One region of the Rhodobacter capsulatus SB 1003 genome, then DNA from elsewhere that is predicted to be linked to it. Evidence: riboswitches for the same ligand, from Rfam matches in the RefSeq annotation. Region 1 holds a riboswitch; the other holds the start of a gene.
What was found. A riboswitch is a leader RNA that binds a small molecule or an ion and turns the genes downstream of it on or off. The one in region 1 is predicted to bind cobalamin.
Positions count from the first base shown of each region.

Region 2: linked by a shared signal. The riboswitch ahead of RCAP_RS16555 (aromatic ring-hydroxylating oxygenase subunit alpha) and the one ahead of RCAP_RS10120 (energy-coupling factor ABC transporter permease) in region 1 are both predicted to bind cobalamin.

Region 1 is NC_014034.1:2,194,764-2,202,646, forward strand. It holds gene RCAP_RS10105 (energy-coupling factor ABC transporter ATP-binding protein) at 1-578, opposite strand, end outside; gene cbiQ (cobalt ECF transporter T component CbiQ) at 575-1,309, opposite strand; gene RCAP_RS10115 (energy-coupling factor ABC transporter substrate-binding protein) at 1,306-1,617, opposite strand; gene RCAP_RS10120 (energy-coupling factor ABC transporter permease) at 1,617-2,285, opposite strand; cobalamin riboswitch at 2,352-2,573, opposite strand; gene cobF (precorrin-6A synthase (deacetylating)) at 2,608-3,375, opposite strand; gene cobA (uroporphyrinogen-III C-methyltransferase) at 3,377-4,105, opposite strand; gene cobM (precorrin-4 C(11)-methyltransferase) at 4,102-4,887, opposite strand; gene RCAP_RS10140 (cobalamin biosynthesis protein) at 4,884-5,216, opposite strand; gene RCAP_RS10145 (bifunctional cobalt-precorrin-7 (C(5))-methyltransferase/cobalt-precorrin-6B (C(15))-methyltransferase) at 5,213-6,403, opposite strand; gene RCAP_RS10150 (cobalt-precorrin-6A reductase) at 6,402-7,157, shown strand; gene cobJ (precorrin-3B C(17)-methyltransferase) at 7,130-7,867, opposite strand; gene cobI (precorrin-2 C(20)-methyltransferase) at 7,864-7,883, opposite strand, start outside.
Region 2 is NC_014034.1:3,539,068-3,546,950, reverse strand. It holds gene metH (methionine synthase) at 1-2,011, shown strand, start outside; cobalamin riboswitch at 2,071-2,267, shown strand; gene RCAP_RS16555 (aromatic ring-hydroxylating oxygenase subunit alpha) at 2,324-3,559, shown strand; gene RCAP_RS16550 (hybrid-cluster NAD(P)-dependent oxidoreductase) at 3,563-4,612, shown strand; gene prpB (methylisocitrate lyase) at 4,623-5,534, opposite strand; gene prpC (bifunctional 2-methylcitrate synthase/citrate synthase) at 5,538-6,713, opposite strand; gene RCAP_RS16535 (MmgE/PrpD family protein) at 6,724-7,883, opposite strand, start outside.

The DNA.
Region 1 (7,883 bases):
AGCGTCATGCCCGCGGCGCGCAGCCCGTGCAACAGGGTCAGAAGCTGCTCGGTCCCGGCCAGATCAAGCCCGGCGGTGGGTTCATCGAGCAACAGCACCTCGGGGCGCATCGCCACCGCGCCCGCAATCGCCACGCGCCGCTTCTGCCCGCCCGAGAGCATATGCGTGGGCCGGTCGCGCAGATCGGAAATCGAGAGCGCCGCAAGGGCCTCTTCAACCCGGGCGCGGGCCTCGGCCTCGGAGAGGCCAAGGTTCAAGGGCCCGAAAGAGACATCCTCGAAAACCGTCGCGGCGAAAAGCTGGTCGTCGGCATCCTGCAACACAAGACCGACGCGGCGGCGCCAGTCGGTCAGATCCTTGCGGGAATGGCCGGTGGCGGTGCCCCCCAGCAGCACCCGGCCCGATTGCGGGCGCAACGTGCCGTTCAGATGCAAAAGCAGCGTCGATTTTCCGGCGCCATTCGGGCCAAGGATGGCCAGGCTTTCGCCCTGCGGCACGGCAAGCGAGAGATCATCAAGCGCTTTCACGCCGCCCGGGAAAGCGTAAGTCAGGGCCTCGGCGGCCAGGATCGGGGTCACAGCAACACTCCGGCCGCAAGGATCGCGGCTTGCAAGGTCAGGATCAGGCCAAGCACAAGCGGCGAGGCCGCGGGCCGGGTCGAAAGTACCCGCATCTCGCCCTGCCAGTTGCGCGCCGCAAGCCCGGTTTCAAGACGCCGGGCGCGGTCGAGCGCGCGCGGCAGCAGCGCCGCGATCACCTGTGCGGTCGAGCGCAGCCAGCGCCGCCGGGTGGCATGGCCCAGACGCGCGCGCTGCGCGGTGGTCATCGCCGCCGCTTCCTCGGCCAGAATGAAAACAAAGCGATAGGTCAAAAGTGCAATCTCGATCAGTTCGGCGGGCACGCGCCAGCGGCGCAGACCGGAGAGCAGATCGGCGGCGGGCGTGGTGGTGGCGAGAAACAGAAGGCAGCAGGTCGCGGCGCTGGCCCGCATCACCAGCGCGGCGGCCTTGGCCGGGCCCTGAGGCGCAAGGCCGATGCCGTCGGGTCCGATCTGGATCAGCAGCACCGCGGCCCCGGTGGTCAGAAAGCCCAGCGGCAGCACCGCGACCGCGGCCCAGAAGCGCAAAGGCACCCGAGCGCCCAGAAAGGTGAAGGCCAGGATCGCGACCGTGACCAGAACCGCGCCCGGAAACGGCGGCACGGTCACGGCAAGCGCCAGAAAACCAAGACCGATCAGGCACTTCTCGGCCAGCGGGCGGTTGCGCCAGCGGCCTTGCGCGGCGACCCGATCGATCGAGGCGATACTCATTCCGCGGGGAAGGACCGGGGCGCGGGGGCGTTCTGCTCGCGGGTCTTTGCGGCACCCTGACGGCGGCCGATCACCAGCCCCACGACAAAGGCGCCAAGGGCCGCCTGCAGCGCGAAGAACAGGCTTTCAACCTCGCCGCTCGGCGGCTCCCAGAGCGGATCGGCCCAGGGGGCAAAGCCCGGCACGGTCGCCTCGATCAGCTCGGCCGCCTGCCCGTCGGCACCGCCGAATTCCCCGCCCATCAGAAGCGGCACCACCACCAGCGCCACGGTTCCGGCCAGCAGCCACAATGTCCGTTTGCTGCTCATCAGCGTGCCTCCCCGGCCAGAATGCGCAATTTGTCCTTGTCATCGACCTTGCCCGCCAGCGCATCGACGACGATCACGGTCAGGAAGCCCTCGGCAATCGCCAGCGGGATCTGCGTCAGCGCGAAGACCGAGCCGAATTTCAGCGCCGCGCCGAGGAAGCCCGAAACCGGATCGGGGTAAGCCAGCGCCAGCTGCAGCGAGGTGGTCACATAGGTCGCCAGATCGCCGAGGAAAGCGGCCAGAAACACCGCCACCGCCATCGAGGCCCCGGCCTTGCCCGCCAGTTTATAGACGCCCCAGGCCACCCAGGGCCCGACGATCGCCATCGAGAAGGCATTGGCGCCAAGCGTCGTCAGACCGCCATGCGCCAGCAAAAGCGCCTGAAACAGCAGCACGATCACCCCAAGCACTGCCATGACCGAGGGGCCGAAGACGACCGCGCCCAGCCCGGTGCCGGTCGGATGCGAGCACGAGCCGGTGACGGACGGAATTTTCAGCGCCGAGAGCACGAAGGCAAAGGCCCCCGAGGCGGCAAGGGTCATCCGGGCCTCGGGACGCTCGGCGACGATCTTGCGGATCTTCACCGCGCCCGCGACGACAAAGGGGCCGGCGGCAAGGGACCAGCCAATGGCATGGGTGACGGGCAGATAGCCCTCCATGATATGCATGCGAACAACTCCACATCGAACGCGCCGCTTTCGGATTGACCGGAGACACCCCGCCCCGGGAAGGCTTGCGACGCCAGAGCGATGGCAGGTCTCCTGACTTGCGGTTCGATCAACTCGGGTCACCTTCCCGGCCGTTCTCCCCGGTGGATCGGGGGGGCCAGTGGTCTTCGACCGTCGTCTCGCCGCTCACAGTTGCGGGGGCAGCCACGGATTAGGCCCCTGATGGGTAATCCTCACCGTGTTCCCTATTAATCCCGTCCAGTTGGGAACCATCGCCTGTTGGAGTAGCCGCGCCGCGGGGCGAGGTCAAGGCCGGGAAGCGTCACGCCGCGGGCACATTGCGACGCAGCAGGTAGATGTCCATCACCCAGCCGTGCCGGGCGCGCAGATCGGCGCGGGCCTGCAGGATTTCATCGGTGACCTCGGCCACGGGCCCCCTGATCAGCACCTCTTCGGGCATGGCCACACAGGCGCCCCAGAAGATCGTCAGCCCGTCGGGCGGCAGGCTTTGAAACGAGCATTCACCGTCCAGCATCGCCACCACCGTCTCGGTGCCCGCGGGCCAGCCGTGATCGCGCAATTGCCGCCCCGTCGTGATGACGACCGGCGCGCCGATGTCATTCAACGGAATCGCATGGGCGGCGCAAAGCGCCTGAATCGCGGTGATGCCGGGGATGACTTTCGTCGTGAGCGGCAGGCGGGATTTCAGCCGTTCGGCGATGCGCAAGGTGCTGTCATAAAGCGAGGGATCGCCCCAGACGAGCAGCGCCACCCGCCCCTCAAGCCCCGGAACATGCGCGGTGATTTCCGAAAGCCAGGTCTCGGCGATGGCATCGTGCCAGTCGTCCACCCCCTTGCGATAGGAGGGGTTCGACGCGTCGCGGACGGGCAGCGCGAAGTCGATGACCTTGGTGGCCGGGTTCGTCAGATGCGCGGCACAGATCTGGCGCCGCAGCCCGGCCAGATCGGATTTGTCGGCGCCCTTGAGCGGGATCAGGATCAGATCGGCGGCATTCATCGCATCGACCGCCTGCCCGGTGATGTGGCGCGGATTGCCGGTGCCGATGCCGATCAGGGAAAGCTCGATCATCTCAGGCCTCCGGCGCGTAAAGCGGACCATAAAGAATGAGCGCGGGCTTGTCGGAGCGTTCCGCGGCAAGGCTTGCGGCAAGATCGGTCACGGTCGAGCGGGTGACGCTTTGCCCGGGGTGGCCCACGGCCTCGGCCAGAAGCGCGGGCGTATCGGGGGCCAGCCCATGCGCGATCAGATCGGCGGCCAGTTTCGGAAAGGTGCGCTTGCCCATGAAGACGACGGTCGTCGCCCCCTTGTCGGCCAGCGCCGCCCAGTTCAGCCCCTCGGGCAGATCGCCCGTCACATCGGCGCCGGTGACGAATTGCACCCGCCGCGCGGTCAGACGGCGGGTCAGCGGCAGCCCGGACGCGGCGGCGGCGGCGCAGGCCGAGGGCACGCCGGGGATGATCTCGTAGCCGATGCCCGCGCCGGTCAGCGCGTCCAGTTCTTCCTCAAGCCGGCCGAAAAGCCCGGAATCGCCCGATTTCAGCCGCACCACCCGTTGCCCGGTCAGCGCATGATCGACGAGCAAGCGGCTCACATGATCCTGCTTCGGCGAGGGCCGCCCGGCCCGCTTGCCGACCGCGATGAGTTCGGCCCCCCGGGCGGGCATGGCCCCAGGATCGGCCCCGGCGGAAAGATCGTCGAACAGCACCACATCGGCCTTGGCGAGCCGGTCGGCAGCTTTCAGCGTCAGAAGCTCCGGATCGCCCGGGCCCGAGGAGACGAAAGAAACGAAACCGCTCATTCGCTGCCCTCCGGAAAGCGCGGATGCGTGCCAAGCGGCCGGTAGCGGCGGTCGTAATCGCCCGCGTAAAGACGGCTTTCGTCGAAATCCTCGGTCGCCAGCGACCGGCCGACCAGGATCAGCGCCGTGCGCTCCAGCTCGGCGCCAAGGCTGGTCTGCAGCGTGGCCAGCGTCGCCCGGACGACGCGCTGATCGGGCCAGCTTGCGCGCCAGACGATGGCGACCGGACAATCTTCGCCGTAATGCGGCACCAGTTTTTGCACAACCTCGTCAAGCACATGCACGGAGAGGTGAATGGCCAGAACCGCCCCGGTGCGGGCGAAATTCTCCAGCGTCTCGCCCGCGGGCATGGCCGAGGCCCGCCCCGAGGTGCGGGTCAGAATGACCGATTGCGCCACGCCCGGAAGCGTCAGCTCGGCCCCAAGGGTCGCGGCGGCGGCGGCAAAGGACGGCACACCGGGCGTCACATCATAGGGAATGTTCAGGGCGCGCAGGCGGCGCAGCTGCTCGCCCATCGCCGACCAGATCGACAGATCCCCCGAATGCAGCCGGGCGACATCCTGGCCCGCGGCATGGGCCTCGGCGATCGTGTCGATGATCGCATCAAGGCTCATCGGCGCGGTGTTGACGATCTTCGCGCCGGGCGGGCAATGGGCCAGCAGCGCTTCGGGCACCAGCGATCCGGCGTAAAGGCAGACCGGACAGGACGCGATCAGATCGCGGCCGCGGATCGTGATCAGATCCGCCGCCCCCGGCCCCGCGCCGATGAAATGCACCGTCATTCGTCCTCTCCCTCCGCCACGGCAAGGACCACCCCGCCGATCACCTGTCGGGGCAGCACCAGCCGCGCCCCCTTGCCCGCCGCGACCAAGGCCGCCGCCTCTGCGACCGAGCCGGTGCCTTTCAGCGCCCGGACCCGCTCCGATTGCGCGGGCGTGTCCACCCCCGCGACCATGACGCCGATCACCCGATACTCGGGCAGAGCGGCGGCAAGCTCTTCGGCTTTTTCGCGCGCCGTGGCAAGGGCATCCACCTCTCCCACGGTGGCGACCGCCTGACGCAGCGGTTTTGACCCGGTTCCCGGCCGAAAACCGACACCGGCCACCCTCATCTTTGCCCGCTCCATTGCAGCTGCGGACGGCTGGCCGACCAGCCGCGCATCCGGCCCAAGGGTTCGGCCTGCGCGATGTCGATGCGCAAAAGCTGACCGCCATGCCGGGCGTGGAGTTGCGTCAGCAGCGTTTCCGATTCCAGCGTCACCGCATTCGCCACGATCCGCGTTCCGGGGGCGAGCCACTCCCAAAGCCGGTCATAAAGTGCCTGCGACCCGCCGCCGCCGATGAAGACGGCCTCAGGCAGGGGCAGATCCGCCAGCGCCGCGGGGGCCGTGCCCTGCACCGCCCGCATCCGGGGCGAGAGCCCGTAAGTGTCTATGTTCTTTTGGATATTCTCGATCCGGTCGGCCCGCGGCTCGATCGTGATCGCGCGTCCCCCCGCCAGACACCATTCGACCGAGACCGAGCCCGAGCCGCCGCCGATATCCCACAACAACTCGCCGCGGCGCGGGGCGAGCGCGGCCAAGGTCAGCGCCCGCATCGGCGATTTGGTGATCTGCCCGTCATGGGCAAAGGCGCTTTCGGGCCGCCCGGGCACCTGCGAAAGCCCCGTGCCGGAGGCAAGATCCGCGCCATCCAGCGCCACCGCGACCAAAGCAGAAACATCAGTAAAATCATAGTCTTCCGCGGCAATGCTGCGCAGCATTTCGGCCGGACCGCCCAGCCGCTCGGCCACCGCCATCCGCACCGCGCCAAAGCCGTTTGCGACCAGCCAGCCCGCCAGATCCGCCACGGCGGCGCCGTCGCGCAGCGTCACGACCGCGCGTTGCCCGCGGCCGAGCACCGGCAGCAACCGCCCGAAAGGCGCGGCATGCAGGCCAAGCGCGGCGGTCTCCTCGACCCGCCAGCTCAGCCGCGCGCAGAGCAGCGACACCACCCCGGGCACCGGAAAGGCTTGCCATTCCCCGGGCGCCAAACGCTCTGCCAGCATGGACCCCGCCCCGAACCAGAACGGATCGCCCGAGGCCAGAACCACCGTCGCCCGGCCGCGGCAGTCCAAAACCGGAGCAATCTCAAAGGGAACGGGCCAGGCCCGACCGCGCCCGCCCGCCGCCACAAGGTCAAGATGCCGCGGCCCGCCAAAGATCACCTCGGCTGTTTCCAGCGCCCGACGGCTTGCCAAGGACAGCCCATCAAGGCCATCTTCGCCCAGACCCAGAATGCTCAACCACGGATCAGACATGACGCGCCTCCTTGTGCTTGGCGGCACCACCGAAGCCAGCCGCCTGGCGAAAACCCTTGCAGATCAGGGCTTTGAGGCGGTCTTTTCCTATGCGGGCCGCACCGGTGCCCCCGTCGCCCAGCCCTTGCCCACCCGCATCGGCGGCTTTGGCGGCGTCGCGGGGCTGGTCGATTACCTGACGCGCGAGGGCGTGAGCCATGTGATCGACGCCACCCATCCTTTCGCCGCGCAGATGAGCGCGAACGCGGTCGCCGCCTGCGCGCAAACCGGCGTGGCGCTGTGCGCTTTCGAACGTGCGCCCTGGACCGCGCAAGCGGGGGACCGCTGGACCCATGTGCCCGACCTTGCCGCCGCCGTCGCAGCCCTGCCGCAGGCGCCCGCGCGGGTGTTTCTGGCAATCGGCAAGCAGCACTTGCGCGACTTTTCCGCTGCACCGCAGCATCACTATTTGCTGCGCCTGGTGGACCCGCCCGAGGGGCCGCTGCCCCTGCCCGATGCGCGCGCGGTGATCGCCCGCGGACCCTTTACTGTTCAAGGGGATACGGAATTGCTGCGCAGCGAAACCATCACCCATGTCGTCGCCAAGAACGCCGGTGGCGCGGGGGCCGAGGCGAAATTGATCGCCGCCCGCAGCCTTGGCCTGCCGGTCATTCTGATCGACCGGCCCGCCGTCCCCGCGCGCGACATATGCGCCACGCTCGAGGGGGTGATGGGCTGGCTTGCCGATCACGGCGCGACGCCGCGCGGGGTATAGACCCAGGGCCCCACCCGGCGCGTCGCGGCATTGCCGACCAGAACCACGGTGCGCATGTCGGCCATCTCGGGCGTCGCGTCCCGCAGTTCGACCACGGAAATCGCCTGCTCGGGCGTCGTCACGGCGCGGGCGAACAGGATCAGCCGCCCGGGCTCGCATTCCTCGCGCAGGATCTCCAGCACGCGGGTGAACTGATGCGGGCGCGATTTCGAGCGCGGATTATAGAACGCCATCGCGAAGTCGCCGCGCGCCGCGTGCCGCAGCCGCTTTTCGAGAATTTCGAAAGGTTTGAGATTGTCCGAAAGATTGATGGCGCAGAAGTCGTGCCCCAAGGGCGCCCCGGCCGCCGCCGCCGCCGCCAGCATCGCGGTGATGCCGGGCAGGATGCGGATTTCCGTTCCGGCATGTTCGGGATGGGCCTCCAGCGCCTCGAACAGCGCCGAAGCCATGGCAAAGACCCCCGGATCGCCCGAAGACACCACCACCACGCGCCGACCTTCTGCCGCCATTTCAAGGGCATGGGTGGCGCGGTCCAGCTCCACCCGGTTGTCGGTCGGATGCAGGGTCAGGCCCTCGCGCGGGGCGATGCGGGCGACGTAAGGGATGTAGCCGACGATGTCGGTCGCCTCGGCCAGCGCCGCGGTGACTTCGGGCGTCACCAGATCTTCGCGCCCGGGCCCAAGCCCGGCAACCGTGACCCAACCGCTCATGCCTCGTCCCCCAGTT
Region 2 (7,883 bases), 1.3 Mb from region 1:
CGTGCGCGCGGCGATGCATGCGGTGTTTCTTTACCACGCCATCCGCGCCGGGATGGATATGGGGATCGTCAATGCCGGGCAGCTGGTGGTCTATGACCAGATCGACCCCGAGCTGCGCCAGGCCTGCGAGGATGTGGTGCTCAACCGCCAGCCCAAATCGGGCGGCACCGCGACCGAGCGGATGCTGGAGGTGGCCGAGCGCTTCCGCGGCGGCGCGCGCGAGGAAAAGACCCGCGATCTGGCCTGGCGCGACTGGCCGGTGGAAAAGCGGCTCGAACATGCGCTGGTCAATGGCATCACCGAATTCATCGAGGCCGATACCGAAGCCGCAAGGCTTCTGGCCGAACGCCCGCTGCATGTGATCGAAGGGCCGCTGATGGCGGGGATGAATGTCGTCGGTGATCTGTTCGGCGCGGGCAAGATGTTCCTGCCACAGGTGGTGAAATCGGCGCGCGTGATGAAACAGGCCGTCGCCGTTCTGCTGCCCTACATGGATGCCGAAAAGGCCGCGCGCGGCGGCGAGGGGCGCGAAACCGCGGGCAAGATCCTGATGGCCACGGTCAAGGGCGATGTGCATGACATCGGCAAGAACATCGTCGGCGTCGTGCTGGCCTGCAACAATTACGACATCGTCGACCTGGGCGTGATGGTGCCGCCGCAAAAGATCCTGGAAGTGGCGCGGGCCGAAAAGGTCGATGCGATCGGGCTTTCCGGGCTGATCACGCCAAGCCTGGACGAGATGGTGCATCTGGCCGCGGAAATGGAGCGCGAGGGCTTTGACATTCCGCTGCTGATCGGCGGGGCGACCACGTCGAAAGTGCATACGGCGGTGAAGATCGCCCCCGCCTACAGCCGCGGGCAGGCGGTTTATGTGCTCGATGCCAGCCGGGCCGTGGGGGTGGTGGGGGCGCTTTTGAGCCCGAACCAGAAGGTCGATTACGCGGCGCAGATCCGCGCGGACTATGCGCAGATCGCCGCCCGTCATGCCCGCGACGAGGCCGCCAAGGTGCGGCTGCCTTTGGCCGCGGCCCGGGCCAATGCGCTGCGGCTCGACTGGTCGGGCTATGCCGTGCCCGCGCCGCAATTCCTTGGCCCGCGCGTGATCGACGACTGGGATCTGGCCGAAGTGGCGCGGTATATCGACTGGACGCCCTTCTTCCATGCCTGGGAATTGAAGGGGGTCTATCCGCGGATTCTCGATGACGCCGAAAAGGGCGAAGCGGCGCGGGCACTTTTCGCCGATGCCCAGGCGATGCTGGCGCAGATCATTGCCGAACGCTGGTTCACCCCGCGCGCCGTGGTGGGGTTCTGGCCCGCGCAGGCGGTGGGCGACGATATCCGGCTTTACACCGACGAGAGCCGGACCGAAGACCTCGCCACTTTCTTCACCCTGCGCCAGCAGACCGGCAAGCGCGAAGGCCGCCCGAATGTGGCTTTGGCCGATTTCGTCGCGCCTGCGGGCACGGTGCCCGATTATCTGGGCGGCTTCGTGGTCACCGCGGGCCCCGAGGAAGCCGAGATCGCCGCGCGGTTCGAAGCTGCCAATGACCATTATTCCGCGATCCTGGTCAAGGCGCTGGCCGACCGCTTTGCCGAAGCCCTGGCCGAGGCCCTGCATCAGCGGGTGCGGCGCGACTATTGGGGCTATGCGCCCGAAGAAAGCTTCGCCCCCGATCAGCTGGTGGGCGAGCCCTATCGCGGCATCCGCCCGGCGCCCGGCTATCCGGCCCAGCCCGACCACACGGAAAAGCTGACGCTGTTCCGGCTGCTTGGGGCCGAGGCCGCGACCGGCGTGCATCTGACCGACAGCATGGCGATGTGGCCCGGCTCTTCGGTCTCGGGGCTCTATATCGGCCATCCGGAGGCCTATTATTTCGGTCTGGCCCGGATCGAGCAGGATCAGGCCGCCGATTACGCCGCCCGCAAGGGCATGGCCTTGGCCGAGGTGCAGCGCTGGCTGGCCCCGGTGCTGGGGTCGGCCGCGCCCGCCGCCGCTGCGGTGGCCGCGTGATCCTGTCTGAAAGCGCAGACGGCGCGTCGTTTTTGGCACGCGCCCTCTGCGACAATCTGTCAGTCTGAAGGCCTCAGGGTGCCCGTCCGCAAGGCCGGGAGAATTGGGAAGCCGGTGCAAGACCGGCGCTGCCCCCGCAACGGTCAGCAATGAGGGACGGCAAGGCCACTGGACCCCGGGGTTCGGGAAGGCGCTGCGCCCGGGTGCGAAAGCACGCATTGCAAGCCCGGAAACCAGCCCTGTGACCGCCGGGCCCCCGGGCCCATCCATCCAACCAGCCCTTGCGGGGAGGCAGGGGCAAGTGAGGTGCCGATGCCAGACGCATCCGACATCCGTGCGCAGCTTGCCGCACGGCGCAATGACCATTCCCTGCCGCAACCCTTTTATTGCGATCCGGGGATCTTTCAGACCGATCTGACGCAGGTCTTTTACCGCGAATGGCTGTTTGCCATTCCCGCCTGCCAGCTCGTCAAGCCCGGCGATTACGCGACGTTGCAGGTGGGCGCCTATCCGGTGATCCTGGTGCGCGGCGCCGACGGGATGATCCGCGCCTTTCACAACGTCTGCCGCCATCGCGGCCAGCGGCTTTGCGCCAAGACCACGGGCAACAGCCCGAAGCTTGTCTGCCCCTATCACCAATGGACCTATGACCTGGACGGAAAACTGCTCTGGGCCAAGGACATGCAGGAAGATTTCAACCCCGCCGCGCATGGGCTGAAAAAGGTCCATTGCGTCGATATCGGCGGCATGGTCTTCATCTGTCTGGCCGAGGTGCCGCCCGCGATCGCCGATCTGGCGGGCACGCTGGGCCGCTATCTGGCGCCTGCCGGGCTGAAACAGGCGCGCGTTGCCCATGTCTCGACCATCGTCGAGAAGGGCAACTGGAAGCTGGTGATCGAGAACAACCGCGAATGCTATCACTGCGGCGGCTCGCATCCCTCGCTCTGCCGGACCTATTCCGACAATCCGCGCATGACCGCGATGGAGGGCCCCGAGGCGGCGAGCCCCGATATTCTGGCGCATTGGACGCGCTGCGAGGCGGCGGGTCTGCCCTCGCGCTTCGTGCATCATCCGCAGATGCAATGGCGGCTGGCCCGCATTCCGCTGCTGAACGGCGCTGAAAGCTACACCATGAGCACCAAGGCCGCGGTGCGGGGCAAACGGCTGGGCGAGATGCCCTTCAACGATGCCGGAAGCCTGCTTTTCTTCCATTATCCGAACACCTGGAACCATTTCCTGGCCGATCATGCGATCGTCTTCCGGGTGCTGCCGATCTCGGCCACCGAGACCGAGGTGACGACGACCTGGCTTGTCCCCGGCGATGCGGTCGAGGGGGTGGATTACGACCTGACCGAGTTGACCGAGGTCTGGATGGCGACGAATGACGAGGACCGGCAGGTGGTCGAGGAAAATCAGGCCGGGATTCTGTCCCCCGCCTATGAGCCCGGCCCCTATTCGACGCTGCAGGAAGAGGGCGTGATCCAGTTCGTCGACTGGTATTGCGGCACATTGGATGCGCGGCTGGCCCCGCCGCTGGCGGCGGAGTGAGCGATGGACCGGATCAACTGGGCCAGCGCGCCATGGAGCGATGCCGAGCCGCTGGAATGCGCGATGGTGGTGCCCGAAACCGCCGATACCGCCACGATCACCTTCCGCGCGCCTTCGGGCGCGTGGTTCGACTACCTGCCCGGGCAGTTCCTGACGCTGGATCTGCCGGTGCCGGGTCAGCCGGTCAGCCGGACCTATACGATCTCCTCCTCGCCCTCGCGGCCCTTGTCGCTCTCGGTGACGGTGAAGGCGCAGCCCGGGTCGGTGGGCTCGCGCTGGCTGATCGAGCAGCTGAAACCGGGGATGCGGCTGCGGGCACACGGCCCCGCGGGCGAGTTCAGCCTGCGCCGCCATCCGGCGCGGAAATATCTGTTGATCTCGGCGGGCTCGGGGATCACGCCGATGATGTCGATGACGACCTGGGCCTGGGACAGCGGCGAGATGCCCGATATCGTCTTTGTCCATGCGGCGCGGCGGCCCTCGGACATCATCTTCCGGCCGCGGCTCGAGCAATTCGCGGCGCGGGTGCCCGGCTTGCAGCTGCGCTTCACGGTCGAGGAGGTCGAGCCCTTCAGCGTCTGGCACGGCTTTCGCGGCCGTCTGAACCAGATCATGCTGGGGCTGATGGCGCCCGATTATCTGGAGCGCGAGGTGTTCTGCTGCGGTCCCGAGCCCTTCATGCGCGGGGTCAAGGACAGCCTTGCGGCGCTGGGCTTCGACATGAATCGCTATCATCAGGAAAGCTTCGGCCCGCCCGAGACCGCGCCCGAAGCGCTGCCCGAGGCATCGGAGGCCGCCGAGATCCGTTTCACCGCCTCGGGGGTCAGCACCGCCTGCGCGCCGGGCGAAACCGTTCTGGCGGCGGCGAAACGGGCGGGGCTGAACATCCCCTCGGGCTGCAACTTCGGCCTTTGCGGCACCTGCAAGGTGAAGAAAACCGCGGGCGAGGTGCAGATGCTGCACAATGGCGGGATTTCCGAGGACGATATCGCCGCGGGCTATATCCTCGCCTGCTGCTCGCGGCCTTCGGGCAAGGTGGCGGTCGAGATCTGACCGCCCCCCTTCAACCCGTCGTGGGCAGCACGCTTTGCGCGATCGAGGCATCGAGCGCCTCGAAAGCCGCAAGGCCCAGCGTCGCGTAAAGCTCTGCCCGGGTCTGCATCTCGGGCAGAAGCGCGGTGGTGGCGCCGTCGCGGGCAAGCGCGGCGTAAAGCCGTTCCTGCGCGCGGTTCGCCACCCGCAGGGAGGACACCGGCCAGATCACCATCTGATAGCCCAGCTCCTCGAACTCGGCCGCGGTCAGGGCCGGGGTGCGGCCGAATTCGGTCATGTTCGCCAGAAGCTTGACCCCGGGCAGCCGGGCGCGGAAGGCGCGGAACATCTCGACCGAAGTCAGCGCCTCGGGGAAGATCGCATCGGCGCCCGCCTCGACATAAAGCTGCGCCCGCGCCACCGCCCCCTCGATCCCCTCGGCGGCCGCCGCATCGGTCCGCGCGATCACCACCAGATGCCGCCGTGCCCGCACCGCCGCCGCGACCTTGGCCGCCATCTCGGCCGGGCTTGCTAGTTTCTTGTCGTTCAGATGGCCGCATTTCTTCGGCAGAAGCTGGTCTTCCAGATGCACCGCCGCCGCCCCGGCCTCTTCGAACACCCGGACCATGTGCATGACGTTCAGCGCCTCGCCATAGCCGGTGTCACCATCGACCAGAAGCGGCAGCCCCGAGGCCCGCGTGATCTGGCGGATGAAAAAGGCGACCTCGTCCACCGTCAGGATGCCGAGGTCCGGCAGGCCCATCGAGGCCGACATCGCCGCGCCCGACAGATAAAGCGCCTGAAACCCCGCGGCTTTCGCCTGCAGCGCGGCCATGCCGTTATGCGCGCCCGGCAGGCGCAGGATGCCGGGCCGGGCCAGGGCGGCGCGAAACCGCGCCCCCGCCGGGGCCTCGGGATGATCGGAACCGATCAGATAGGGCATGTCTCACTCCGTCCGGTTGGGCGCGGTCAAAAGGCCGCCGCGGGCTTCAAGGGGCAGGAAGGCCCGGGTTTCGGGGCCGGTGTAATTCGCCGAAGGGCGGATGATCTTGCCGTCCAGCCGTTGCTCGATCACATGCGCCCCCCAGCCCGCGCTGCGGGCGATGACGAAGATCGGCGTGAACAGCATCGTCGGCACGCCCAGCTGATGATAGGAGACCGCCGAATACCAGTCGAGGTTCGGAAACATCGCCTTCGTCTCGGCCATCACCTGTTCGATCCGCTCGGCGATGTCGAACATCCGCAGCGCGCCGTGATGCAGCGCCAGCCGCCGCGCCACCTGCTTGATCACCACATTGCGCGGATCGGCGATCGTGTAGACGGGATGACCAAAGCCGATGATCACCTCTTTCGCGGCCACCCGGGCGCGGATATCGGCCTCGGCCGCGTCGGGGGTGGCGTAGCGCTTCTGGATTTCGAAGGCCTGTTCATTCGCGCCGCCGTGTTTCGGCCCGCGCAACGCGCCGATGGCGCCCGCGACGCAGGAATAAAGATCCGATCCGGTCCCCGCGATGGTGCGCGCGGTGAAGGTCGAGGCGTTGAACTCGTGTTCGGCATAAAGGTTGAGCGTGGTGTGCAGCGCCCGCACGGCTTCCTCGCCCGCGGGGCGGCCATGCAGCAGATGCAGGAAATGCCCGGCGATGCTGTCGTCTTCGGTTTCGACCTCGATGCGGCGGCCGTTCTGCGCGAAGTGATACCAGTAAAGCAGCATCGAGCCCTGCACCGCGATCAGCCGGTCGGCAATGTCGCGCGCGCCGGGCGTGTTGTGATCGGCGGCCTCGGGCAGCACGCAGCCCAAGGCCGAGACGCCCGAGCGCAGCACATCCATCGGATGCGCGGCGGCCGGGATCGCCTCGAGCGTCTGGCGCACGGCCAAGGGCAGCCCGCGCAGCGCCCGCAGCTTGGTGCGATAGCTGGCCAGCTCCGCCAGCGTCGGCAGGGTGCCATGGATCAGCAGATGTGCCACTTCCTCGAATTCGCAAGATTCGGCAATTTCAAGAATGTCAAAACCACGGTAATGCAGGTCGTTGCCGGTCTGGCCGACGCTGCACAGCGCAGTATTGCCCGCCACCACCCCGGACAGGGCCACGGATTTCTTCGGTTTCACGATCGAACCGGACATGATTTCCCCCTCATTCCCAATCGAAGATGCCGCGCGGACGCGGCGCGCCCAGGGCATCGGCCGCCACGGTGAAATTCAGAAGACCGAGCCCGTCGGCGGGCAGATCGGCCAGGTTTTCCGCCGCATCCAGAAAGCGGGTCTGTTCCGCGCCGCTCAGGATGCCGTCGGACAGGGTCAGGAACTTGCGCACGTAATTCTCGCGCCGGAACGGTCGGGCGCCGTCGGGGTGGGCATCGGCCAGCGCCAGTTCATCGACGATCTGCCGCCCGTCCTTCAGCGTCACCACCACGCGGCCGCCAAAGGCCTTTTGCTTCGGATCGCGGGCATGATAGCGGCGCGTCCAGTCCGGGTCCTCGACGGTCGAGATCTTGTGCCAGAGCGCGACCGTTTCGGGCCGATGCGCGCGTTCGGGGGCATAGCTGCGGACATGGTGCCAGCCGCCATCCTCCAGCGCGACGGCAAAGATATACATGATCGAATGGTCCAGCGTCTCGCGGCTGGCGTCGGGGTCCATCTTTTGCGGATCATTGGCGCCGGTGCCGATGACGTGATGGGTGTGATGCGAGGTGTGGATCACGATGCTGTCGACCTGCACCAGATCGCCGATCTGCGGCCCAAGGCGGCGGGCCAGGTCGATCAGCGCCTGGCTTTGATATTCCGCCGAATATTCCTTGGTATAGGTGTCAAGGATGGCGCGTTTCGGCTCGCCATGGCCGGGCAGGCGGACGGTGTAACGCGCATCTGGGCCCGAGAGCATCCAGGCGATGAAACCGTCTTCCCCCTCCCAGGCGGGGCTGGGGGCGCCTTCGCCGCGCAGGGCGCGGTCCACCGCCTCGATCGCCATCTTGCCCGCAAAGGCCGGGGCAAAGGCCTTCCAGCTGGAAATCTCGCCCTTGCGGCTTTGCCGTGTCGTGGTCGTCACATGCAGCGCCTGCTGCACCGCCTGATAGATCACCTCGGCAGGCAGGTTCAGCAGCGTGCCAATCCCCGCCGCCGCCGAGGGCCCGAGATGGGCGATATGGTCGATCTTGTGTTCATGCAGACAGATCCCGCGCACCAGTTCGACCTGAATTTCATAGCCGGTGGCGATCCCCCGGATCAGCTCGGCGCCCGACCGCCCGGTGTGCTGCGCCACCGCCAGGATCGGCGGGATGTTGTCGCCCGGATGGC